3 regions of the Granulosicoccus sp. 3-233 genome follow, and region 2 is predicted to be linked to each of the others. Evidence: riboswitches for the same ligand, from Rfam matches in the RefSeq annotation. Region 2 holds a riboswitch; each other region holds the start of a gene.
The links. Region 2 has a riboswitch for cobalamin ahead of nrdH (glutaredoxin-like protein NrdH). Riboswitches for the same ligand answer to the same signal wherever they lie in the genome.
Positions count from the first base shown of each region.

Region 1: it holds a riboswitch for cobalamin, as region 2 does, so the genes downstream of both, ACUNV4_RS20400 (hypothetical protein) here and nrdH (glutaredoxin-like protein NrdH) in region 2, are expected to answer to the same signal.
Region 3: it holds a riboswitch for cobalamin, as region 2 does, so the genes downstream of both, ACUNV4_RS10525 (TonB-dependent receptor) here and nrdH (glutaredoxin-like protein NrdH) in region 2, are expected to answer to the same signal.

Region 1 is NZ_JBQYLE010000008.1:164,697-168,881, forward strand. Features, by position in the region: gene ACUNV4_RS20390 (multifunctional CCA addition/repair protein) at 1-363, opposite strand, end outside; gene ACUNV4_RS20395 (aminopeptidase) at 443-1,525, shown strand; cobalamin riboswitch at 1,566-1,778, shown strand; gene ACUNV4_RS20400 (hypothetical protein) at 1,886-2,188, shown strand; gene ACUNV4_RS20405 (complex I NDUFA9 subunit family protein) at 2,222-3,169, opposite strand; gene ACUNV4_RS20410 (sulfite exporter TauE/SafE family protein) at 3,485-4,185, opposite strand, start outside.
Region 2 is NZ_JBQYLE010000007.1:123,814-127,998, forward strand. Features, by position in the region: gene nrdE (class 1b ribonucleoside-diphosphate reductase subunit alpha) at 1-1,719, opposite strand, end outside; gene nrdI (class Ib ribonucleoside-diphosphate reductase assembly flavoprotein NrdI) at 1,689-2,105, opposite strand; gene nrdH (glutaredoxin-like protein NrdH) at 2,110-2,331, opposite strand; cobalamin riboswitch at 2,422-2,612, opposite strand; gene ACUNV4_RS18510 (metallophosphoesterase) at 2,971-4,185, shown strand, end outside.
Region 3 is NZ_JBQYLE010000003.1:277,857-282,041, reverse strand. Features, by position in the region: gene ACUNV4_RS10530 (hypothetical protein) at 1-121, opposite strand, end outside; gene ACUNV4_RS10525 (TonB-dependent receptor) at 142-2,274, opposite strand; cobalamin riboswitch at 2,403-2,610, opposite strand; gene ACUNV4_RS10520 (NAD-dependent 4,6-dehydratase LegB) at 2,715-3,704, shown strand; gene neuC (UDP-N-acetylglucosamine 2-epimerase) at 3,752-4,185, shown strand, end outside.

The DNA of each region.
Region 1 (4,185 bases), on a different contig from region 2:
CAGCACCCGGTTCTCGATGTCCTGTCTGCCATTGTACGGATCCACCAGCTCGCCGTCATCGCGTTGCGCTATCGCGTTGATGGTGAGGTCGCGACGGCTCAGGTCCTCCTCGAGCGTCACGCTCGAATCTGTCGAGAACTCGAAGCCGTGGTAGCCGGGTCCGGTCTTGCGTTCCAGGCGAGCCAGCGCATATTCCTCGTGACTCTCCGGGTGCAGGAAGACCGGGAAGTCCTTGCCGACGGACCTGAAGCCGGCCTGCAGCATTTCGGCAGGCGTGCTGCCCACGACCACCCAGTCGCGATCGATGACTGGAAGTCCAAGCAGGTGATCGCGCACCGCACCTCCAACCAGGTAGTGTTTCATGACGTCGTGTTGCGAATTGCGGGCATGTACTGAATGTTACACTGCCGCCCATCCCCGGAAGCTGCTCGACTTCTCGTAGATGCGAATCAATCGTCTGGTCCCCGCCTGTCTGTTGGCAGCCACTGTTGCCGTACTGGGTGGCTGTAGCAATGTGGGCTACTACTCACAGGCCGTCGGCGGTCATGTCAGATTGATGCTGGCCAGGGAGCCCATCGACAAGCTGCTGGCTGACGCCACCACCTCGGAAGAGCTGCGCGGCAAGCTGCGCACGCTGGTCGATGCACGCCAGTTTGCCGTCGAGCGTCTGCAACTGCCGGACAACGACAGCTATGACAGCTATGTGGAAACCGGGCGTGATGCGGTTACCTGGAACGTGGTGGCAGCCGGGGAGTTTTCCCTGCAGGCCAGAACCTGGTGCTTCCCGGTCGCCGGTTGCGTCAGTTATCGGGGTTATTTCGACAAGGCGGATGCCGAAGCGTACGCCGCGCAATTGGCGGCAGAAGACTACGATGTCTCGGTGGGTGGGGCATCGGCCTATTCGACACTGGGCTGGTTCGATGACCCGGTTCTGGACACCATGCTGCGGGGCACGGATGTACGCTTTGTGGGCACTCTGTTCCATGAGCTGGCGCATCAGGTGCTCTACGTCAAGGACGACAGCAATTTCAATGAGGCCTTTGCCACCTTCGTGGAGCAGCAGGGTGTGCGGCAGTGGCTGGCCGAACGAGGCGAAAGCGAGCGTATCGAGGCCTACAATGCGTCACAGCAGCGTGTGGTCGACTTTCTGGGCTTGCTCAGACAGACCCGGGACGAGTTGCAGGCGCTGTACGCGCAGGACTTGCCGGATGCGGCGATGCGCACGGCCAAACAGGCTACGTTCGACAACATGCGCGATGCCTATGACTTGCTCAAACAGCAATGGGGGGGCTATGCCGGTTACGACAACTGGTTCCGGCGTGAACTGAACAACGCTCGCCTGGTGGCCGTATCCACCTATCGGCGTGACGTGCCTGCCTTTCAGGCCATGTACGAGGAAGCGGGGCAGGACATGTCTGCCTTCTACGAACTGGCACGGCGGGTTGGCAAGCTGCCGTACAAGGAACGGCGCAGCCGCATTGCGGAATATGATGCCAAGGCGGCCGGCAAGCTTGACAGCCCGTGATGCACTTCCAATAATGGTACAGCGGATGCACCCTGGTGGTGTGTCTGCACGATGTGATGGTTCCCGTCGTCGGCATGACTCGGGATGAAAAGGGAACACGGTGAGGCCTCTTAGCTGTTGGCCAATTCCATGACTGCCCCCGCAACTGTAAGTGGTGAGTTGATCCGAACAATCCCACTGGGTACGGCACCCGGGAAGGGTCGGTAAACGTTGAACCACAAGTCAGGAGACCTGCCATTGCTTGTCAACTCAACCCGGGCGGGGTGCCTCGGTCAGGAGATTTGCGATGCCTGTCAGTTTCTTGCCGACACATCCTGAAATTACCTGTCCGGCCATCCGCCCACGAGCGCGGAGGGCGCCATGCAGGTAATGGATCGGATCATTCTCAGACTTATCGAACCGCAGAAAAACCGCGAGGATGCCGTGCTTCTGGGGCGCCTGGGCTTTCTGGAATGGCTGGTGTCGATTCCCGATGACTGCGATTTCGATGAAGAGCTTCGACTCGCCCATGAGCGCGCCGAACCTCTGAAACTGTCCATGCCGGCAGTGGGTGTTCTGTGCGAGCTGCTGAGCGAGGCTGGAAAACTGGCGGAATCGCCGACTCCGGCCTCGACCTCACTGGTCAGACGCAAGGGGGCTCGTCGTCGACGCTCGCTGCACTAGTCTCGGAAAACCGGATCTCGGGGCGCCTCGTGCTCAGCGACGGGCCGCAGCACGGTTCTGCTGCAATCGACCTGCCCAGTCCCGCTTGCCCAGATAACGGGGTACCACGGCATCCAGTGATGTCGGCTGGCGGGCGCAGTCACTGTCACAGACACTCGGCGTCTGCAGGCTGAGGTAATTGTCTCGGCTGAAGGGTTTGCCGGGAACGAACTCCATGATGCGAGCCTGCAACCTGGCAGCCCAGTCCGGCAGGCCGATGATGGTGCGCGACAGTCCGGCAGTGTCCGCCGTGTATTGCACCAGTTCCCGCAGCGTGTAGTCCTGCGGACCACACAGTTGAATGGTGCTGCCGGCAGCCTGAGGGTCGTCGATGGCGGCAATCATGACATCGCAGACATCGCCGATGAACACGGGGGCCATTCTGGCATCCGGAACCGCCAGAGGAAAAACCGGAAGAGCGCGCAGCAAGCCGGCGAAGCGGTTGAAGAATGCATCGTGCTCGCCGAAGATGATGGACGGCTGAAAGATGGTCCATGTCGTATTGCCTGTGTGGGCGCGTACCCGCTGCTCTGCCTCGCCCTTGGTTCTCAGGTATTCGCTGGAGCCCTTGTCCGCATCGGCGTTCAGAGCGCTCATGTGCAGATAGTGCCTGACCTCGCCGGCTGCACAGGCATTCAATACCTTGCCGGTCAGCTCTGAATGTGCGCTTGAGAAGCTGCCCCTGGACTGACTGCCGCCCTCGTTGAGGATGCCGATCAGATTGATCACGGTGTCCGAACCTGCCAGTGCTGCCGTCAGCGCTTCTGCATCGTGCACATCCACTTCCTGTGCATGAACATTGGACATGGTTCGCAATGTGCGAACCCGCTGCGCCCGTCGGGTGAGAACAACGACTTCATCAAATTTCGTGGCCAGGCGATAGGTCAGCTGAGAGCCGACAAAACCTGATCCGCCCAACAAGGTAACGCGGCGACTGGACATGGGTACTGGATGCTCCGAATGGAAGAACGGGTCGATACGGTGTACGGCAGGTGGATGCCGAGCTGCAGGACGAGCCTCAAGACAGTGCAATGGCATGAGGACCTTTGCACCGTCCTGCGTCTGGTCGACCTGCCAGTGTGTCTGCAATATTCACGGCACTCGGCATGCCTGACAGCCTATTTTGCCTCAAACGAGGCTCAGGCGCAGGGTCGATACTGTCTGTCCTGCTGAGTCTGGAGCTGCGAATCCGCGACAGACCGGGCAGGTGGGCACTGGCACAGGACGCACGATACCGGTCCGACCCCTTGCTTTCGGCTAGATTCCAGACAGGACGGCCACCACGAACCTGAAGGTCACCATCAGCAGAAACAGGCCGAACAGTCTCGACAGCTGCGTCCGTGATCTGGCATGCGCCGCCTGCACGCCATGGCGGGTCATTGTCAGGGCGGCGGGCAATGTGATGAACAGAGCCAGCAGTGACACGTAACCCAGTGCATCCGGCGGCAGGCCGGGTTTGTGCCAACCGACGATGATGTAACCCAGGGTACCGGGAATGGCGATCAGGAGACCCAGGCCGGCAGATGTCGATACTGCTTCATGGATCGGGCGTCCGTGCAGGGTCAGCATCATGGTTGACAGAGCGCCTCCGCCGATCCCCATCAGGGCCGACAGCAAACCGATGAAGGCGCCATACAGAGACAGCAGGCCGCGTCCCGGCAGAGTGTCCGCAATCTGCCAGCCCGCGCCGCCGAGCAGCATGCGCAGCGCCAGAACGCCGGCGACCAGCATGAAGACCGTCTGGAAAACGCGAGCATCAGCCACACTGGCGATGGCGGTTCCAGCGATGACGCCTGAGAGCACCGGCAGAATCCAGGATCGCAGTACCCCGGTATTCAGACTGCCACGTCTGGCATGCTCGCGGGCAGAGACAAAGGCGGTGGGAATGATCATGGCCAGGGAGGTACCGACAGCCAGCGGCATGGCGATGTCATCGGCATTTCCGGTAAACCGGAACA
Region 2 (4,185 bases):
CTTCAACAACTGCCATTGTTCGGCGTCGGGTATAGCGATACCGGCTTGCTCGAACAGTTCCTGCACACGCATCGTTGCCGGAACGAACTTCCCTGTGATGTATTCATCGAAGAACGAGCCATCCGCATAGCGGGACTGCTCGAACCCGGCAAAACTCTGCCCCTTCTCCAGAGCCAGTGCATGGGATGCCTGAAGGCAGTGATACAACACCGTGCAGAAATAGATATTGGTGAAATCGAGCCCCTCCTCGCTGCCATAGTGAATGCGTTCTCGAGCCAGATAGCCATGCAGATTCATCTGACCCAGACCGATGGCATGACTCTCATCATTGCCACGACGCACCGAGGGCACGCTGTCGATGGCACTCATCTCGGACACGGCGCTCAGCGCTCGTATTGCGGTGGCCACACTGCGTCCCAGTTCGCCACCATCCATGACCTTTGCGATATTCAGACTACCCAGGTTGCAGGAGATGTCAGTGCCGGTATGCTGGTAACTCAGGTCATCATTGAATGTCGAGGCTTCATTCACCTGCAGAATCTCCGAACACAGATTGGACATGGAGATACGCCCTTGCACGGGGTTCGCCCGATTGGCCGTGTCCTCGAACAGGATGTACGGATAGCCGCTTTCGAACTGGATCTCGGCAATGGTCTGAAAGAGCAGACGCGCATTGATCTTCGATTTGCGAATCCGCGAGTCATTCACCATGTCGTGATAATGCTCGGACACGGCAATATCGGCCAGTGGCTTGCCGTGGACTATCTGCACATCATGTGGCGAGAACAGATACATGTCCTCGTTCTTGCGGGCCAGCTCGAAGGTGATGTCCGGGATGACCACGCCGAGAGACAGGGTCTTGATGCGGATCTTCTCATCGGCGTTCTCTCGCTTGGTATCCAGAAATCGCAGAATGTCCGGGTGATGGGCATGCAGATAGACGGCACCGGCCCCCTGTCTCGCACCCAGTTGATTGGCATAGGAGAAACTGTCTTCCAGCAGCTTCATGACGGGTATGACCCCGGATGACTGGTTTTCGATGCCCTTGATCGGCGCTCCCTGCTCGCGGATATTGGTCAACAACAAGGCCACACCACCGCCGCGTTTGGACAGCTGCAGGGCCGAGTTGATGCCGCGCCCGATGCTTTCCATATTGTCTTCCAGACGCAGCAGAAAGCAGGAAATCAACTCCCCTCGCTGCGCCTTGCCGGCGTTCAGGAAGGTTGGCGTTGCCGGTTGAAAACGACCACTGAGAATTTCCTCCAGCAGACGCCGCGCGAAGTCCTCATCGCCGCGAGCCAGGGAAAGCGCCACCATGACCACCCGATCTTCATAGCGTTCCAGATAGCGAGCGCCGTCACGCGTGGTCAGGGTGTAGGAGGTGTAGTACTTGAACGCTCCCAGAAAGGTCGGAAAGCGGAATCTGAACGCAAAAGCGGCCTGCCAGATATCCTCCAGAAAATCGTGAGAATAGGATGCCAGCACCTGCGCCTCGTAATAGCCTTCCTCCACCAGATAATCCAGCTTTTCCTTCAACGAGTGGAAGAACACGGTGTTCTGATTGACGTGCTGCAGAAAATATTGTCTCGCCGCCTGACGATCGGCATCGAACTGAATGCGCCCATCCTCATCATAGAGGTTCAGCATCGCATTCAATGCATGGTAGTCGAGCGGCGGTACCTCACTCTTCAGCGTTCGTTCGAGTATTGCTGTGTCCAAAAGCGTTTCAGTCCCTGTCTGACCAGTTGAATATCTGTGGATGTGCCCGCCAATTCGAATCGATACAACACTGGCACCTGACACTTGCGAGCGATGACATCACCGGCCAGCGCGAAAGTGGCCCCGAAACTTCGGTTGCCGGATGCGATGACGCCACGCAGTTGATGACGGATTCGTTTGTCGTTCAGCGCACGGATCACTGGCCCGGGTACCGCTCCGCGGCCCTTGCCATCGGCAAAGGTCGGGCAGATGAGCACGAACGGTGATTCCATGATTGGCACGGGCGCGTCAAGGGCCTGCGGCAATCGAGTTGCCAGCAGGTTCAACTTGCCGATGAAGCGTTCCGTATTGCCTGATGCGCTGGAGTAATAGAGCAGCGCGCTCAAGGGGTCATGCCAGAGTATTGATCATGTCCGGTCGGAACCCGCCCCAGTGACTTTCGCCCGCGACGACCACCGGCGCCTGCCGGTAGCCAAGCGTCTGTACCAGTTCGAACGCGGCTTCATCCTGAGTCAGATCGACAATCGTGAACGTCAGCCCCTTGGCCGACAGAGCGCGTGTGGTTGCCGTGCACTGTACGCAGGCCGGCTTGGAATATACGGTGATGCTCATGTCTCTTCGTCCCCGAAGTGTTACGGAAGGAAGGCATGGCGCAACTTCGCTGCAGTACGCAGCGCAAGCAACTCCAGGACCCTCCGCCCTTGGTTTCATCGATGCCTGGCAGGTCTCCTGACTCGTGACTCCAACGCCTGGGCCCCCCTTCCCGATGCGAACATCAGTGGATCATGGGCTGCGGCTTGTCACTTACAGTTGCGGGGGCAGTGCCGGAATTTCACCGGTTTCCCTCTTAGCCTGCGGCGCGTGCCGCAGGAACCAGAACCACTCTATGTTGGGGTAACAGGCATGCCGATGTCAACATGTCGTTTTCCGGTAACAGCGACATTACCCGGTTACCCTTCCCTCGGTTCGCTGACCGACGACCAGAATGAAGCTGCACTTTCGGAGATGTTGTGACAAACACTTCCCGACTGTCATATCCATCCCCCTGGAGGTTTCAGGAGGTTATTTGTCGCCCCGCCGGCCAACAGTCGGGAAAGTTGCAAAGGGGTTCACGTAACACTCCGGACGAACGGCGCCACGACGGCCTCCGGTATGCGTATTGCAACCGATCAATACCAGCCTGTAACTGAAACCGCTTGAATTGACTGATAGCTTGCGGGCCGATTTACGCGAAAAACCAGGGACTACGCCTTGAGACATTCGAAAAGTTCATTATCACGCATCCTGGCGCCGGTCGTGCAGATGACCCTGACCGCCTCCCTGCTGTTTGCCTCCGTCGCTCATTCTGCCTCTCTGAAAGTGGCCTTCATCGGCGATCAGGGAGTTGGCGAACATGCAGAGTCAGTGCTGTCACTGATCGCCAGTGAAGGCACTGATCTGCTGCTGATCCAGGGAGATCTGGGTTACAAGGAAAACACCGCCAACACCTGGGAAGCCCACCTGAACAATCATCTGGGATCCGACTTTCCGGTACTCACGCTGGTGGGTAATCATGAAAACTTCGAGTGGCCGCTCTACCAGCGTCTGATACAGAGGCGGATCGATCGCATTTCCGGACTTTCCTGCTCGGGCAATACCGGCGTCAAGGCAAAATGCCAGTACGGCAACGTCGAAGTGGTTCAGGTAGCGCCGGGAATCTCCGAGGTATCGGGTATCTCCGCCGACGACGGCTACGCGGACTTCATCAGATCCTCCTTTGCCGGCAGCAGCGATCGCTGGCGCATCTGCAGTTGGCACAAGCCACACCGCATGATGCAGACCGGCAGCAAGAACGGCCCCAGTCAGTGGGATACCTATGATGCCTGTCTGGATGCCGGTGCCATGATAGCGCTGGCCCATGAACACGCCTATTCCCGTACCTATCTGCTCAGCGATTTCAGCCAGCAGACGGTGGTACATACCGGCAGTGAAATGGCCCTGCAACCCGGCCAGTCCTTCGCATTCGTCTCGGGCCTGGGTGGCCGGGAAGTGCGTTCGCAAGCACGAGGCGGTGACTATTTCGCCTCCATCTACACCGCGGATCAGGGCGCGAAGGCAGGCGCCCTGTTCTGCGACTTCGAAGACAAGACAGCCGATTGCTACTTCAAGGCCATCAACGGTGCCGTTCCGGATCAGTTTTCACTGACCCGCAGCGGCAGCGCCTCTCAGGATGCACAGACAGAACCCGTATCTGCACCACCACCCACAATCAGTGAAATCCCGTCAGGCAACAGCGATGGTTATGTTTTCTCTCGCAGTGACAAGACCGAGTATCGCTGGATCGCGCGCAATGCCAATGGCGAGATGGGCAGCACCTGGATCGATCAATCCTGCGCGGCTGCTCTGGGGGGCAGTACAGCCACCGGTGACTGGGGTGACCTGATGAGACATGCGCCAGCATTCGATACCCTTGACTACCCTTGCAAC
Region 3 (4,185 bases), on a different contig from region 2:
CGCTGTCGGAGCTGCAGGCGCTCAGACCGATCATGGCAGTTGCCAGCACCGAGACCCGCATCAGTTGCCTGAAGGGCAGGAGAACTCCGCCAGAGGGTGCCTGTGAGATTCTGATTGTCATTCGATTTTTTCCTTGTGAAGTCAGGGTGTGGGCGATGTCAGGGTGCGAGTCAGGGTCAATGACCAGGTGCGCCCGGGTTTGGGAAATCCATTGAAATCCTCGATGTTGTCATCACCGAGGTTGTGTATGCCAAGGGTGGCCTGCCATTGCGTATTCGTCCAGTCGATGCCGATCGAATGCAGTTCGCTATCGGCAGCGGGCAGAATGTTGGCCTGATCGTAGAAGCGTTTGCGCAGTACGTCCAGTTCGTACCAGAAGCTGAACTGCGAGGGCTGGTATTGCAGTTTTCCGGACCAGGCGAACTGAGCTTCGCCTGGCAGAAAGCGGTCATGGAATCCGGCCGCCGGGTCGCGGTTGCGCGCAGACTGCCAGGTGAGATTGCTGCTCAGATCCAGTTGCGGGGTAATGGCCAGATCCATTGCCAGTTCGAGGCCGATGACTCGCGCGGCTCCGGCATTGACCGGACCGCCAATGCCTCGGGAATTGTAGGTGGTGACAATGAGTTCATCCCGGTCGCTCCCGAATACGGTGGCGCTGAGTGCCGAGCGTTGACTGCGAAAGTGCAGTCCGACATCGACATTGAAGCCCTCTTCGGGTTGCAGATCGGGATTGCCGTTTACCAGTCCGCTGGATCCGAACAGTTCTCCAAAGGACGGTTCCCGGTAGTAGCTGCCGGCATTGGCAGTCAGTGAGACCTGCCCCGGCGGGCGGTAGGCCAGACCGATCTGCAGGCTCGTATCCGATGAGCGGCGACGGGAAGGCAGGTCTGCGGATGATTCGGGGCTCTTTCCGCGTAGCTCGTCCTGTTGCCAGCGGATGGCGGGGGTGAGGGACCAGGTCTCACTGTCATCGAACCAGACATAGTGAATGGAGGCCTGTGTGCGGTCTCGGTCGACATCGAAGGCCGCTGTGTCATCCCTGGCGTCGCTCGAGGCAAAACGTTCACGGCGAACATCCAGCGACAGGCCGAGGGAACCGCTGTCGGCCAGATATTCCCAGTAGGTCTTGGCGCCCAGTGTGTCCGAATCGTTTTCTGCGTCCTGCGCGCCCAGTCCGACCTGGCTGAGCAGGTCTCGATAGTGCGATGAGCTGTCATGCCAGTACAGATCGTGGCGACTGTTCCACTGACCCAGACCGTCGAGAACCTGTGACAACTGCAACTGTGTACCTCGGGTATCGTAACTGGCCACATTGTCGGGGTTGTTGCGAAATTCGGGTACGCCAAGATCGCGTGCCGACAACTGCAGAGTCAGGTCGGTACGGCTATCCCGGTTCTGCCGGTAGCCGGTGCGCAGCAAGGCTGTCGTGCGGCGGGCATCGGCATTGTGACGCTTTTCGCGGCGGTCATCATTCGGGTTCAACGGCGTTCCGTTGTCGCTGAGGAAGCCGAAGTCATTGTCACTCTGCCGATGGCTGATGGCGGCCACCATGTCCCATGCACCTCGAACGGTCTGGTGCGACAGCTGCAGCTCCCGACTGCCCAGACTGCCGACACCCAGTCGCACTCGTGTGGTGGGTTCGGCACGGCTCTGCAGTGTGTTGAGATTGACCGCACCGCCGATCGAACCATGACCCAGTTGCAGCGGTGTGCTGCCGCGGTAGATGTCGATGGATTCGAGGTTGAGTACTTCCAGAGTGGAGAGGTCCACTACCGGTGATCCGCCGCTGTTGAGCAGGATGCCATCCAGATAGACATCGGTCTGCGCGCCGGTAGCCGCCCGGATGCTGATGCTGGAAAAGCTGCCGAATCCGCCTGACTGGCGATGTTGCACCCCACTTTCCCGGGCCAGAACACCGGCCAGGGTGTTATTGCTCCGTTGCAGCGTGGCAGCACCGATCCGACTGTGGCTGGCTGTGCTCTCCTCGCTGATCACCTCACCGGTACGGTAGGGCACCTCGGCGATGGCTCGGATGGTGTCCAGTATGGCGTCAGGTGTCGTGCCCGTTGTCGCAGTGGCGTCGACGGAGTGTGTCGAGTCAGACTCGGATGACTGGGCCTGAGCCGCCGAAGCAAGCAAGGTCACACAGGGCAGAGTGCACAGCAGCCAGTAGCGCAGAGGAAAGCCGGGTGAGGCATTCGTCGGTACGTGGCGACTGGCGCCAGGCAGCACGCTTGCCCGATCAGGGCTATCGATTGAAGGCCAGGAACGCAACCCCGCGCTACCTCATGTTGTGGCCGACGGAGCATGTGGTGGCAGAAGAAGAGGGTTGGACAGCCTCTGCTTGCACACGGCCTGCAGCTGTCGCTTCTCATGTTCCACCGGACACCCCGCCAGGCTGGTTGATGACATATCGCCTGGCAGGTCTCCTGGCTGACAACGGCCTGATTCCGGCCAGGCCGGAAGGGCAGGGGTTCACTCCCTTCCCGGATGCGGAAACCATCCAGTGGGCACACAGTGAATGACGTTGCTTACAGTTGCGGGGGCAGCCGAGGTCTTGCACCTCGTTCCCTTTTCATCTTGGTCAGAACCTTGCGATGCGCAAAGCATACACCACTTGGGGGTTATGCAGAGCGTTACAGCCGAGCCTGAGGGCATGTTTCGTGATTGAAACCGGGGTGGCGACCAACGCCTGTCGAAATATCCGATGGTTGATGAACAAGAACAAGCGAGTCCTGGTTACCGGAGCAGACGGGTTCATCGGTTCGCACCTGACCGAGCTGTTGCTGAGCGAAGGCCATGAGGTCAGGGCGCTCGTGCAATATAACTCTCTGGGTTCCTGGGGATGGCTGGATGCAGCCGCGGAATCCGATGCACTGGAAGTTGTCAGTGGTGATGTACGAGATGCCCATTTCTGCCGCGCGCTGACGCAGGGGATCGACGTCATCTATCACCTGGCAGCCCTCATTGCCATACCCTATTCCTATGTCGCGCCGAGCAGTTATCTCGACACCAATGCCAATGGCACGCTCAATCTGTGCCAGGCCGCACTGGACAATCAGGTTGGTCGTTTCATCCATACATCCACCAGCGAGGTGTACGGGACCGCTCGTCATGTGCCGATCGATGAAGCTCATCCGCTGCAGGCACAATCGCCCTACAGCGCATCGAAAATCGCCGCCGACGCCATGGCCATGAGCTATCACTGTGCCTTCGAGCTGCCCTTGAGCATAGCCAGACCCTTCAATACCTATGGGCCGCGGCAGTCCGCTCGCGCCGTCATTCCGGCCATCATCTGCCAGATAGCGGCGGGCAAGCCGGAGATCCAGCTCGGTGATCTGTCACCGACACGAGATTTCAATTACGTCGATGACACTTGCCGCGGGTTTCTGGCCCTGGCGCGTTGTCCGGAGGCCATTGGAGAAGTCGTGAATATCGGCTCGAACACCGAAATCTCCATTGAAGATACCTTGCACCTGATTCGGGAGCTGATGAATAGTGACACCGTGTTCGTGACCGATGAGCAGCGGCTCCGACCTGCCGCCTCGGAAGTGACTCGACTGGTCTGTGACAACTCGAAAATGATCGAAATGACGGGCCATCGACCACAGGTCGATATTCGCGAAGGTCTGCAACGCACCATCGACTGGCTGTGCGAACCACAGAATCTGCAGCGCTATCGTGCAGAACTCTACAATGTCTGACTGTTCAGTCGATTCCCTCCAGGCAGGTTTCGAACAACTGCAGAGATATGACTCCAGCACCTGCGCAGCTTGTCGTCAGCGAACCGGCCGGGCAGATGAGCACTGAGCGCAGAATCTGTGTCATTACCGGTGGGCGCGCGGACTACGGATTACTGCGTGAACTGCTGGACGAATTGCAGATTCTTGATGGCATTGCCTTGCAGCTGCTGGTCACCGGCTCCCATCTGTCACAGGCACATGGTCTGACCATTGACGCCATTCGCACCGATGGTTATCGGGTAGACCGTGTCGTCGACATGCTGCTGGCCTCCGACTCGACCGTGGCCATCAGCAAGTCGATGGGTCTGGGACTGATCGGATTTGCCGATGCGTTGCAGTCGTTGAGCCCGCACATGGTCGTTGTACTGGGGGATCGCTATGAAATCTGGGCGGCGGCCGCGGCTTGCCTGATACAACGCATACCCCTGGCGCATATTCATGG